Regions from separate parts of the Methylomonas sp. Uni0009 genome, predicted to be linked through region 3. Evidence: riboswitches for the same ligand, from Rfam matches in the RefSeq annotation. Region 3 holds a riboswitch; each other region holds the start of a gene.

Region 1 (4,335 bases), 580 kb from region 3:
GTTTGCCGCGGACGAACGCGCGTCGACAGTCACGGATTGGGCTGATGAGCTTAAATAAAAGTTGGTAAATGCACCTTGCATGCCCCAGCCATCATTGGACAGAGACGGATTGCCCGCGAAGCCCAAATTGCTGGAATTAAAACTGGGGTTTGAGATGCTGGTGCCCAGCTCGAGAGTGTTATCGGCACCTGACCAAGCCGCCGCAGCAGGTTGAGCAACGGCAAGGGTTAGCGCGGCGGAGGATAGGGTGATTTTAAAAATAGTTTGTAAATCGATGTTCATTTTTGAGTGTCTCCAATATCTACCACATCGTTGCTTACGATTGTGGTAGATTTAAGTTGCTGTTTAATTTGGATTTGTCTGAGTATTTCGGGCCTGGCAGCCAAAAGATAGACATCTCCAAAGGGTTTAGACATGCATTGCGAGGGGTGAGTCGACAGCTGATGTCGGCTGACCTTTTCGCTCTTGTTTGCCGGGGTTTACGCGGTGCGGCGTTTGCCGAATACACCGAATCCCATTAGTGCAGAACCGAATAACCAAACGGCCCCTGGCACCGGCACTGCGCTAACACCCTCGCCGGTGATGGTCAAAGGCAGGCTGGCTCCGGTGACGTAGTCGGTGGCGGTCAGGGTAATTTGATAGTCGAAATGATCCTGACCGGTGGCGCCCGTTATCGGGTTGACGCCGGTCGCACCGGTGATGGTGTCGCCCTTGTTGAAGCCCAGTACGGCTTCTTCGATGGTCAGAGAGTAATCGCCAAAAGCAATAATGTAATTGCCCACGTCCAATGCAGTCGCCAGGTAGGAGTCTCGGCTCAACAAGCTGCCATCGGCCCATCCGCCGGTATTGCCGGGTATGGTGTAGGCTGGACTGTCGTCGCCGCTGACGATTTCGGTAGTCAGTGAGACTGTGTCCTGAAAAATGCGGAATTGGCTATCTGCCAGTGTTAGTTCGCCGTCGCCGTTTATATCGACATACGCGCCGGGATGCGCGCCCCAGCCCGCTGCGTAGCCTTCATTCGCCAGGACATCGATTATCACATTGGCAGCTGACGACAAGGAGAACGAGTAGAAATCGATTGTGGTGCCGGCGCCGTGAACCGGGTCGACGGTTTTATAGATGGTGCCGTTTACGGTCTCGGCTTGTACATTGCCGAGGCCTAAAAGTGAAATAGCAAGTGTTGCAGCCACCTTTTTCAAGGCAGGCGCATGTTTCGTGTTAACAGACATATTTCAATTCCTTTCATAGTAAGACGAAGATTTTTACCGGTAGGTTTTACCGGCGACATTCAATGTTTCGCAATTCCCTTTGCGAGTCGTTGCCTAACGCACATGCGCCGGATGCCGCGATGCCAGGCTCTTACTTTCCGGTCCTTTGCTTACGGTAAGTGCTGGGCCAATGGATTCCCGCGCAATTTGAACAGCCTTAAAACCGCTATGTATTTCAATATTCCTGGATTGATCACGCTACGCTATGGTTGCGAGAGAGACAGTCCAAAAGAGTTTTAAATACCGGGCTTGCTTGCGTAGTGAGTTAAACAACGGGTTTAGCTAATCAGGAGATACAACAAACTATTCCTGACCAGTGAGCGAGCGCTATGGGTAGTTGTCGGTGTATGAATCTCGACCGGCTAGACCCTTCTCTTACCCGCTCATAAGAGGCAGCTCGACTATCTGAATCAGATCCGCAGCTTTCCGGCCCCGCCTTGCGACGAGTGTGGCGACTTGGTGGCTGCGCCCAGGAGGGTGCAGCACTATTTATAAAGCAAAACATCTGCCAAAATATATTTGAGCGTGGGTTGCTAGTGTTTTTTTATGGTTATGTTCATATAAAACAATGGGATAAGCTGTTTTGTTTGATAGGGTGGAGTAGTAATAAGTGTGGCGGTTTTTTGGGGTTTTAGATGGCTATTACGCTATGCAGGGTGTGTTATTTCGCGTATTTTGGGTTATATCCCTTATTTTATTTAAGAGATTTTGGGCGGCAGCTTTGAGTTTGCGCCGTAAGGGTAAAAGTCATCAGTTTGGGTAGTGATATACCAAGCTGGGTGCTTAAAAATCAGGGTGCTGGAACGAAGGTTGGGAACGAATTCCGAAATAAAAATCCAGCGTTCTCATGCGTATCATGACTTCGTCGGCAATCGACGACCAGCCTCGCCGGAGCTTTAGTCATCTGCCAATTGCTGACGAAAATCACTCAGTCCCAGAAAAGGTTGATTCCTCTAATCGCCTTTGCCATCAGGTGGAGAAGACGTTTTTTGCATTTAAGGCGATGGCATGGCATAGCTACGGGTTAAGCTAAAAACACCGCTTGGTTCTTGGCAGCCTTGTAGTTACGCGGTATTGCGCTTTGGGCGGCTGTGTTATGACGACACTATCCAATATTTCCAACACAAAATTTTCAAACTTAAATTAAGATGCCCGACACTTTCACCGAGGATACATATGAATAAAACCGATGCCATTTTGAACAAGGGTCAGAAGCTCTATGAAGACGATGCCTACATTTTGTTGTGGACGAAATTTTTTGGCCTGAGCCTGCTGGCGCTGACCTCTTACTATGTCTACGATAAACAAAAGCAGCGTCTGATCAAGCTCATGAGTAGAGAAAAAACCTATCTGATGAGCATCAGTTACTATCTCACCCACGATTATGGTTTTACCCCGACAATGGTGTTGGAAGGTATCAGTTTATTTAAGGATATTTCGACGGCAATTGCCGATAGAGGCGGCGAGACATGGAAGACCTTCTTTGCGGAAACCGCCAAAGATAAAGCCAGGACGTATGCGGTTCGGGGCATCCGCAAGGATAAAAAAGCCAAGGCTTGAGTTTCCACACCTTATGCCTTTTGTGCTTGGAGGCCGTCAATAAGTCGCGGACAAAACCCTAGTCAGTTTTTAACTGCTCGAGCGGCAATCTCTTTATAGGAATAGTCAGTGCAGGAATCATCCACTAAAAAACGCACGCCAATTTTTGGCAACAAACCTTTGGCTCGACCTACCAAAAGACCGGCGCGCGCATGTTGATTACCCAAACCGGCGAGTTGGTCGGTTTGCTGGGTCCGGCGCATCGCAAACAACGGTTACTGCAAAGTCTGGGCGACAACACGGCACTGATAGTCGAACGGGTGTTCCGCCCGTTCGGTTTGGACATCGGCGCGCAACCTCCGGAAGAGATTGCCTTGTCCATCGTGGCCGGCATTCAGGCCCAGTTCAACGGCCGTAGCGGCTGGCAACAGGGGATAGAGCCGGTTGCGCTCAAACATGCATGCAGCCATGGATAATGTGCATGCCGTCATACTGGCGGCCGGTGCCTCCAGCCGGATGGGCAGCCCCAAGCAATTACTGATTTGGCAGGAGCGTCCATTACTGGCGCATGCGCTTGCCAATGCGCAAGTCGTGTTGGCGGAGCGGACGGTGGTGGTATTGGGCGCAAATGCTGAGGCGATAAAAGCCGCGGTCGATTTGAGCGGTAGTGAGGTGGTATTGAATCTGGATTGGGCGGACGGTATGGCCGGTTCGATTCGGGCTGGTATCCAGGCTGTGCCGGACACGGCTAACGCGGTATTGTTGATGCTGTGCGACCAACCCTTGATCAACGCCGCGCATCTGCAAAGTTTGCTTAGCGCTTGGCAAAACGCGCCGGAGCGCATCGTCGTCAGTCAGTATGCGGAATCGTTTGGCGTGCCGGCCGTGCTTCCGGCTGCTTATTTTGACCAGCTAGCCAGCTTGACCGGCGACCGGGGAGCTAAGCCCTTGTTACTACGCTTCGAAGACTCACTGGTAAAAGTGCCGTTGCTGGAAGCGGAACTGGATGTCGACACCACGAGCGATTACCAGCGCTTGCATGCACTCAATGAGATGTAGCTCATGATTGACCAACCGCTTGACGCCTACTTACAGCGTATTCATGAGCTATTTATCGAACTGGGTATTCCGGACGAGCTGCCGGCAGCCAGGGGTTTGGCATTTTGCCGCGAGCCCGCCGAATTGATCGTCGCTGACACCACGCCGCAGGGCAGGGCGTATTATCTCACGGCGGAAGCGGCCGTTGCCTGGCACACATTGAAACAGGCCGCCGCCGAGGAGGGCATTACCCTGCTGATGGTGTCGGCCTTTCGCAGTGCGGATTATCAAGCCGACATTATTCGGCGCAAGCTCGGGATGGGGCAAACTATCGAGGAGATTCTGCGTGTCTTGGCCCCGCCCGGTTACAGCGAACACCACACCGGGCGTGCCATCGATATAGGCAGCGACGATTGCCCGGAACTGGGCGAGCGGTTCGAACAAACGGCTGCTTTTCAGTGGCTATCAAGCAACGCAAAACGCTTTCAAT
Region 2 (4,335 bases), 880 kb from region 3:
TCGGCTCGTTGCCTTTGTCGCCGGCGATGTTTTGCCCCTCCGCATCGACATTGACTTGATGGCTACGGTACTGTCCAAAGCTTATTACCGGGGAAGGCCCTGCCTGCGCGGCTGTCGTCAATGTCAAAACGATGCCTAAGCCTGCCGCGATTTTTACCAGCCTAACGTTACGGAAAAGGGGTGTACGCCATTCGCCAGGGGCAGTTAGCGGCCGAGTCAATCCTGCAACTTCATCCCGTTTCATCACACGATCTCTCTTTTAGAACGACCATTCATAACCAATCCCGCCAAGCCACTGGCAAACAGCCATACCGCCGTCGGCAAAGGCACCGCCGCCGGCGTTTCTCCCGACACCACGGTGGTTTGCAAGCTGAAAGTACCAATGCGCGTATCGCGCAAGCGAGCGTCGCGAGCGCCCAGATGATCGAAGCCCCACCCTAACCCAAGATTGCCGTTAAGGCTTAACGTATTCCCGACTATTGCGGTGGTGACATCAAACAACTCAAAACCGCCCGCATCGAAACCGATGTGATTGGTAATCACCCAGCCGGAACGCCCGGGCGTTGCCGCTTCAAGTGTAGGATCGTATTCCAAGGTCATATCGCCCAACAACACTCGATTGGTCGGTGGATCGACGTCCACTCTAAAACGCATGACACCGCCCAGACCGATACTACCGCTGGCAGTGCTGAACAAATTGCCGGGCTCGAACGCGAAAGTGGTATTTCTGTTCTGCCGCCCGCCCGGATTGACTATCGGACTCACCCCGTTGACACTAAATTGCAACCCGGTTGCCGGAATTTCATCGGCCACCGTATCGTACAAATCCGGCGTATTGCCGTCCCGCAGCTCAACAAAGGTTTTTGATGCCGCCGAAGCGTCGTAAAACTCTTCCAGATAAATAGAAGGCCGGCAGCAAATCGGAAAGTCCGCGGTGGGCGTGTCCGGATAATCGTTCACATCAAGGCTGGCGATTAGCACATCGCGGTTTAGGTTAAGGACCAGCGCACCGCCGCTGACTGTCGCGGCGTGGGCTTGGCTGATCGACAATACACCGAAAACGGCTAATAGCCAGGTGGATGATCGATGATTATTGATTTTCATAATGTCACACTCCTTGAAAGATATGGCCTACGGCCTATGCCGATAAAGCCCAAAAAGCCGCTAGCGAATAACCAGACCGCAGCGGGTAGCGGCACCGCCGATACCTGTCCGCAACCGGCATAGGCACCCGTGCCCAAACAGAAACTGCCGACATCGACCAGTTGCGCGCCTTGCAACATGCCGGCGTTTTCCGGCGACATCAGTAAATCGCCACTCAACTGCCAGTTTCCGGGGTTGCTAAAGCTCAGGCTCAGGTTGTTTAAGTCGTACACCGCCATCGTGAAATAAATGTTATTGGCCAGGTACCAACCGGTGCGGCCCAAAGTTTGCCGGTTGGCATCGTAAAACAGCGAAAAATCGCCGTTGACCAAGCCGGCTCCAGTCGGCGGCCAGTTCGGCGCATAAAAACCCTGCACGCCGGTCATGCCCACTTGTGCCCCGGCCACGCCGGCCAGCGTGCCGGTATCGATGGCAAAATCGGCTGATGTGGCTTTGACGTAACGCTGGCTGGCTTGCGGACTGGGATCGCTACCGATAGCCGTCAACTCGAACACCTGATTGAGTCCGGAAATCTCGGTGGTATTGAGTTGGCTAAGCAAATGGTCGCCGGTATTGGCCGGATTATCAGCATTGGACGTTGCCGTACTCCAAAACGTCGACAAGTAATAGCCCCCGGCATAAGGTGCCAGCGCATTCCGGTCCAGGTTCATCGTAAACGTACCGCCGGATGGCGCATTCAATGTCGCGGCGTCGGCGCTTGCCGAGGCCATTCCCATACCGATGGCTAGCATCGCCCGTACCACCAAAGCGGGATAGCCACAGTTTTTGTTGATCTTCATAAAATCCCTATCAGCGGATGGTCAGAATAAGCCCTCTCCCTGCCTAAATACACAAGCGGCCGTAGTCGACGGCATGCGGGCACGAAGAGGGATTTATTGCCGAAAGTCCGGGCCCGAAGCGAATCTTGGCGACCGCCCCAAGCCCAATTTGCGAGTTAGGCCGCGACCGAGGCTTTTCTACGACTTTTACCCAGCAAGCCCAGCAGCCCGCTGCCGAACATCCAGACCGCCGCCGGTACCGGTACCGCCGATGGCGCCGTGCTGGGCGCCAGGCTAAAAGTACCGACCACGGCATTGGTATTGGCTCCAACCAAACCGGCCCACAATCCGGTCCATTGCAAATCGCCGCTCAGTAGTAATTCGCCATTGCTGCTTAGCGACTCGGAGACGTTGGTCAGCTTCAAGAAATTTTGGTACCCAAAACCGGTATCGTAGGTTTTGATATTCCAGGTGCTTCCGGTTTTTACCAGGCTAAAGTCGTAGGGCGTCAAAATGCCGCTGCCGCCTTGGCTGGTCAACAACCAGGCGCCGCTCAGACCGATTTGACCGACCGAGGTATTGCCGGCGTCCATCGTCGTGGCTTGTTCGGTACGGCCATAGGGGCCGGCAGCCGGATAGCTGTTGGTCGTGGTGTTGGCGTTAACCGCAAACGACATCGCTGTGCTGGCGGTTGCCGATAGCGTCGTTCCGCCGGTGGTTGCGCCGGTGATACCCAGCAAATTGTCGCTGGCACCCCAATGTTTCGCGACAATCCAGCCATTCGGATAGCCACTGCCAACATTGACCGATGCCGCCGCAAAAGCGGCATTGTTGATGGTAATGGTGGCATCGCCGCTGACTTGTGCAGCGCTGGCTGTAGCAGGCGCCAAAACGGCGGTCAATGCGCTGAAGGCGAGCAGGCCGGCGCTTGCCCATTGAGTGCGGTTGTAGTGCAAGATTGTCATTTTTTATTCCTTAATAAATTACGGTTAAAGTTAATCTGCAAATCGCCAACCCGAATTTCGGGTCTTAAACTGGCAGGTAACCCGGCTGTCTTAATCTCCAAGACCCGTGGCTTTCCGGCTCCGTCTCGCGGCGGATGTGGCATGTTTGTCGCGATCCTTACGACATCACTCTAAATCCCTGAGTGAGGTGCTCCTGAAAAACTCCTGTGGCAAATAGTTAACGACGGCATCAGTACTTGATTGAAAAACTTAGAAACCCGGCGCGACCGGCTGCCGGTGCTACCCGACCCTCGAAATAGCCGTAGGGCTGAAAATAATCCTCATCGCTGAGATTCTTGACCGTGGCCGCCCATTTGAAACGCCCGGTTTCGTAAGCCAACGCCGCGTCGAAGCTGTGGTAGCCGGCGGTTTTAAAGCGATTGTTATTGGATAAATAAGCGCCGGCGCGGGCGTACACGCCGAAACCCAAGCTAAAACCTTGCAACTCATTCTGCTGAAAACGGTAATGCGCCCAGAGCCGCCCGGCATCTTCCGGGACTTGAGCCAAGCGATTGCCGGCAGCCACCCCGGCTTTGTCGTCCATGAAGCGGGCGTCGGTATGCGCATAGTTCGCCAGCACGCTGAAGCCCTCGACCGGTTGCCAGAGCAAATCCATTTCGATACCGCGCGAGCGTTGTTGCCCTGCGGCGACCGAACGCCGCAGGAAATCGCTGCTGTCGGTGACCGCGACCTGGCTGCGCTCGATTTGGTAGAGCGCCAGTTGGCCGCTGAATTCATTCGCAAAATTGAATTTCAGACCGGTTTCCAGATGATTCGACAATTCCGGCGCCGGCGTATCGACGAAATTGACAAACGGTTGGCCGCGCATGCCTTCGCTATGGGAAATAAACCAGGAAACCTCGTCGTTTAGGTCGATCACGCCGCCGAGGCGCGGCAACCATTTCAGCGTATCCGTTGTGACATTTACTCCAGTTTGCGCGTTATTAAAATCGATACCCACCTTGCCCAGCCTAAGACCGGACAGCCAATGCAAACGCCGGTACAGCGTGCTTTGCCACTGCAGGTAAGCGCCGTAAGTGAGGTTTTCGATGAACTGATTTTCCCGGCCCGGACCGGGTACGGCATAAGGGGAGTCAAATAGCGGTGCCCGCAGATCGACCGTACCTACGCCGAATCCTAAGGCGCCGAAATCGCCCTCGATAAAGCCGGCATCTTGCAAACGGCTGTAATCCGCGCCCAGTAACAAATTATTTTCGCTGGGACCCAGCTTAAATTTGCCCTGCAAATTGCCCAATACGCTGCGTTCATGCTGTTGTTGAAACAATTCGGCGTTCACTAATGCCCAGTGCGATGCCGGCAGCAAGGGCCGATCCGCGACCAGGCCATCGCTGCCGAACAGGGTCTGAATTTTCTCGTCGAATTTAGCCTGCGCATAGCGCGCCTTCAGG
Region 3 (4,335 bases):
ATTGCCGTATGTGTATGTGGTGGAAGGCTACGCGCCGCTGAATATCAATACCGCCAGCGCCATGGTGCTGCGCTGTTTGGCGGACGACATCAGCGCCGATCAGGCGGCATCCATCTTCAGAGCCAGAGGCAAGCCTTTCGAAAAAGTCGCCGAGTTTTTAAAGGACGAAGCGGTTGCCGATGCCGGCATCGGTAAATACGGCTTGGGGGTCAGTTCGCAACACTTTTTACTACAAGGGCAAATCGATATGGGCAAAACCCATTTGCAGTTTCAGTCGCAATTGCAGCGTGATAGCGGCGGTGCGCAAGTCTTGAAGCGGCAGCGCCAGGGCTTGGCGCATGGCTGAAAAACTGCTGGTCAGATTCATCTCCGAATCGGCCGATAAACTGGAATGGTTGAGTCTTGCCGAGCCGGATAGTCAGTCGGCATCCGGCACGATGGCCCAGTTAGCAGCTGTTGCGCAGGGTAAGTCTGTACTGCTGTTATTGCCGGCTGCCTCGGTGTTGTTATTGGAAATCGAGCTGGCCGTTAAGACCACCGCGCAACTGAAAAAGGCTTTGCCGTTTGCCTTGGAAGATTTACTGGCCGAGGACGTGGAAAATTATCATCTGGTTTGGTTAAAGCAGGACCGGGATAAACTCGCCGTGGCGGCGATTACGCACGACACATTAGCGGCGCGGCTTACTCCGTTTCGCGAAGCCGGTTTAGAGCTGGCAGCTGCGTATCCGGAAACCTTATGCCTGCCGTATCAGCCTGGACAAACGACTTTGTTGCTCGAAGAAAGCAACGCAATTTTGCGCAGCGCTGCTTATTTGGGCGGCGGCGTGGATACGCAATTTCTGCCGCAACTGCTGGAAAAAGCCCGTGCCGAAGGTGCTGATTTTCAGACTTTATTGATATGCAAAGCCAGCGAAGACCGCAAGCTGCCTGACGGTTTGGCAAATACCTGTTTGGAAACAGTCATAACAAGGCCTTTGCCATTCATGGCGAGCGCTGTCGAATTGTTACCGGCAGAGCTGAATGTGTTGAGCGGTGCCTATGCCGTCACCAGTCGAAAGGTAGGCCGCTGGCAACAGTGGCTGCCTGCAGCAATTATTTTGGGTGCAGCTTTGGCGGTGCAGAGCTACGCCGTATTGCATACCTACTGGCAACAGCAAGCCGAGCTGAGCGAGTGGGAAGCTAAAACCCAAGCGCTGTTCAAACAAAGCTTTCCCGAGGTGAAACGCATCGTCAATGTCAAAGCCCAAGCCGAGCAACAATTGGCGCAGCTCAGAAAACAACACGATGTCATCGGTAGCGGTTTCATGCGCTTGCTTTACCGGTCCGGCTTGGTATTAAAAGACACGCCGGCCGTGCATTTGAAAAAACTCAATTTCCTGAACGGCGGTTTGCAGTTGCATGTAGTTGCCGATGACATAGGCCAGCTGGAGCAATTCAAACAACAACTGCAAACCAGCATGCAGGTGAAACTTCAATCCGCCGATAGCGGCGCAAACGGCGTGGAGGCGCAACTTGAGATTCGCGAAAAATGACATAGCGCAGCGTTTTGCCGAATTAACGCCCAGAGAGCGAGTACTGGCGCTGGGCGGTTTATTGGTCGTACTGGTGTATGGCGCATACCTGCTGTTTTACCAACCAATTGCTGAACAAAGCCGCTTGCTGAACCTAAAAATCCAGGCGCAACAGCAAATCTATAGCTATTTACAACAAGTCGGCAACGAAGCGGCGGCTTTGCGGCAACAAGCCGCGGTTGATACGCCGGCAGTGGATGGCGGTAATCAATCGCCGCTGGCGTTAGTCGATTTCAGCAGCCAACAGCTGGATATAAAACCGGCGATCAAACATCTGTCACCGGAAGGCGAGGACAAAGTCAGCGTCTGGCTGGAAAATCTGGCCTTCGACCGACTGATGTCATGGTTGACAATTTTGGAAACCAAACACCGCTTGCAAGTGCTGCAAATCGATGTGGAAAAACCGGCCGATGCGGACGGTATCGTTAACGCCAAAGTCTTGTTGGGCGTTGTTTAGCCCGCCTTCATATTAGCCTGGCCTTTAACGTCCGTCGCTCCCGCGCAGGCGGGAGCCCAGTGTTCCCAATCGATTGGTGAAGCGGTCGCAAGGCGTTTGCTTGTCGGGGAATGCCGTGTTCAGCGCACGCAGAGTTCGAAGCTTGCCATCCATGGCACCGGACGCCCTTATCCCGGCGGCATGACGGACTTTTTGGGTTTAACTAACTTGCTCAATAGTCAGCAAGGCCCTTGCCGTCGAGAGCTAGCGGCCACTAATACCTAGGCTACGCCGAAAATAGCTTTATTTGATTCCCGCATCCCAAGCTTCTCCCGGAGGGAGAAGGGGGTTCTTCCTTAACTGAATCGCACTGATGCGACCCCCGCAAACAGAATCTTAGATTTCATCGCTCCCTCCCGCCTAGGTCATCCGCTGAATTTTCGTGTTAGCGGCCGGCTTTGTAATACAGATGTATTACATGTCACGTTAATTTAACAATGCTGTAACCGAAACGCCGCTATTGCTCTGGAATAATTCGCGCCAAGTTGAGGGGTTGAGGAACGGCCGTTCAGCAAAGATTCGGGAGCAACTAGGGAACACGGACGGCACGAACAAGGAGCGGCGAAGGAAGAGGATAGGGAGGAGGCTAGGCGGAACATGGTCGCGGGGGCAACAAAGCGGCGCTGTCAGGATGTTAGATGGTGTCGAGTGCAATCTAAAGCGTGTAAAAGCCAAACTCGTTGTGAAGCGGGGACGGAAAGTCACGGGTCTTGCAGGTCAAGACGGCTGGGCTGTCACCTTATGTCATTAATCGAAATTTAAACATGAGGTTTTAAAAATGAAATTGTCTAAAAAATTGTTGGCAGTTGCAGTATTGGCAGCGGCCGCTTCAGGCGCCGCGGAAGCGCGTATCCAAGCTATCGGCGATGCAACAGCAGACGGTAGTGAGTTTTTGTTTAACCTGGTTAACTACACAGCACAAAACTCTTACACGCTGGATTTGGGCATCACTGTTGAACAATTTTTGGCTAACCCCAGCCAACCATTGTCATTCACACTGAGCGACAACAACTTCCAATCGTTCGCTGCTGCTTACACTGCCGGCAACAACGTTACTTGGGGTGTTTCGGGTGGACATGGATTACTGAACGACCCTTCAGATACTGCTAAGTATGGTTTCTATACAACTTCAGTAGTTCCTGCACCTGCTGCTTTCGATACCAACGCAGCAGACATTAGCAACAGCATGAGTAAATGGAATGATTTGGTCAGCTATATCCAAACTCAAGATGCTAATGCCAACAACCTGAGCACCTTCAAAACAGTCGGCCAACAAGGCTACACTGCTGTTTACGGTAATGATTTGCAAACCGCATTGCCATTTACCGGGCAAGGCCAATTGGGCACCGCTTTGGCCTTTGTTCATGAAAAAGTCAATGATAGCGACTTCGACACTGGCGAATTAGTCACTTTTCCAGGTACATGGAATTTTGCAATCAACGGCAATGTCGGTTCATTGACCTACACCGCTGCACCTGCTGCTGTGCCGCTGCCAGCCGCAGTTTGGATGTTCGGCGCCGGTCTGATGGGTGTACTGCGCGCCACTCGCCGTAAATCGCTGGCGGTTTAATCCCGCAAACGTCTTGAGCCGGCCGGATTCTGTTTTGCTGGTTCCCCCTTCATGAACGGGTCGGCTCAAACTTTAAATTCAATCAATTGAGAGATATACAATGAAAAAGCAATTATTGTCTGCTGCTATCGCAGTGGCTTCTCTGGCAGGTTTCTCGCAAGGTGCATCCGCACATGCGCCTAGCGTCACGCCGGATATCGAAATCTTCATGTCCGGCGCTAGCGCGCAAGACAAAGCCCTTGCGGCATTGTTCGTTAATTTGTGCGATGCCGGTACTTTGGATGTATTTAAAGACAACGGTACAGCGGGTTCCGAAGGTAAAAACCATAGTGCTTATTTCTGCACACTGAACTCTACTAACGTACCCGGCCTGACCGTCAACGGTTCTGCGGCAACCACGGCTAAAGTACTGTTCCACAAACGTTCTGCCGGCGGTTCTGCGCAAGGCGTTAACCCGCTGATCGACGGCGTGGCGATTGCGGCAATGCGTATCGACAACGGTAACTGCACGCAACAAGGCGCGACCAACACTTGGTTTTGCAACGCCAGCGGCGCTAACCTGACCAACGTGCTGTCCGATGCCGGTATTTCCGATGTCGAGCCAAAATTGTTTGTTGGCCCAAACAAACCTTCAAACGCTTCTGCGGTTGATCCAGTGGCTGCCGACGCGGCTCTGAACGTGGTGCCTGCGGCGGCCT

Evidence for each region. Region 3 has a riboswitch for cyclic di-GMP ahead of ACWAU0_RS14870 (hypothetical protein). Riboswitches for the same ligand answer to the same signal wherever they lie in the genome.
Region 1: it holds a riboswitch for cyclic di-GMP, as region 3 does, so the genes downstream of both, ACWAU0_RS17295 (hypothetical protein) here and ACWAU0_RS14870 (hypothetical protein) in region 3, are expected to answer to the same signal.
Region 2: it holds a riboswitch for cyclic di-GMP, as region 3 does, so the genes downstream of both, ACWAU0_RS10945 (hypothetical protein) here and ACWAU0_RS14870 (hypothetical protein) in region 3, are expected to answer to the same signal.

Annotation. Positions count from the first base shown of each region.
Region 1 is NZ_JBTAFN010000001.1:3,762,388-3,766,722, forward strand. It holds gene ACWAU0_RS17290 (hypothetical protein) at 1-282, opposite strand, end outside; gene ACWAU0_RS17295 (hypothetical protein) at 480-1,229, opposite strand; cyclic di-GMP riboswitch class I at 1,657-1,731, opposite strand; gene ACWAU0_RS17300 (hypothetical protein) at 2,445-2,828, shown strand; gene ACWAU0_RS17305 (XdhC family protein) at 3,020-3,283, shown strand; gene ACWAU0_RS17310 (nucleotidyltransferase family protein) at 3,276-3,866, shown strand; gene ACWAU0_RS17315 (M15 family metallopeptidase) at 3,870-4,335, shown strand, end outside.
Region 2 is NZ_JBTAFN010000001.1:2,302,475-2,306,809, reverse strand. It holds gene ACWAU0_RS10960 (hypothetical protein) at 1-247, opposite strand, end outside; gene ACWAU0_RS10955 (hypothetical protein) at 244-1,104, opposite strand; gene ACWAU0_RS10950 (hypothetical protein) at 1,101-1,943, opposite strand; gene ACWAU0_RS10945 (hypothetical protein) at 2,099-2,887, opposite strand; cyclic di-GMP riboswitch class I at 2,960-3,038, opposite strand; gene ACWAU0_RS10940 (TonB-dependent siderophore receptor) at 3,117-4,335, opposite strand, start outside.
Region 3 is NZ_JBTAFN010000001.1:3,184,188-3,188,522, forward strand. It holds gene gspK (type II secretion system minor pseudopilin GspK) at 1-346, shown strand, start outside; gene gspL (type II secretion system protein GspL) at 339-1,532, shown strand; gene ACWAU0_RS14865 (type II secretion system protein M) at 1,513-2,028, shown strand; cyclic di-GMP riboswitch class I at 2,728-2,806, shown strand; gene ACWAU0_RS14870 (hypothetical protein) at 2,846-3,637, shown strand; gene ACWAU0_RS14875 (hypothetical protein) at 3,738-4,335, shown strand, end outside.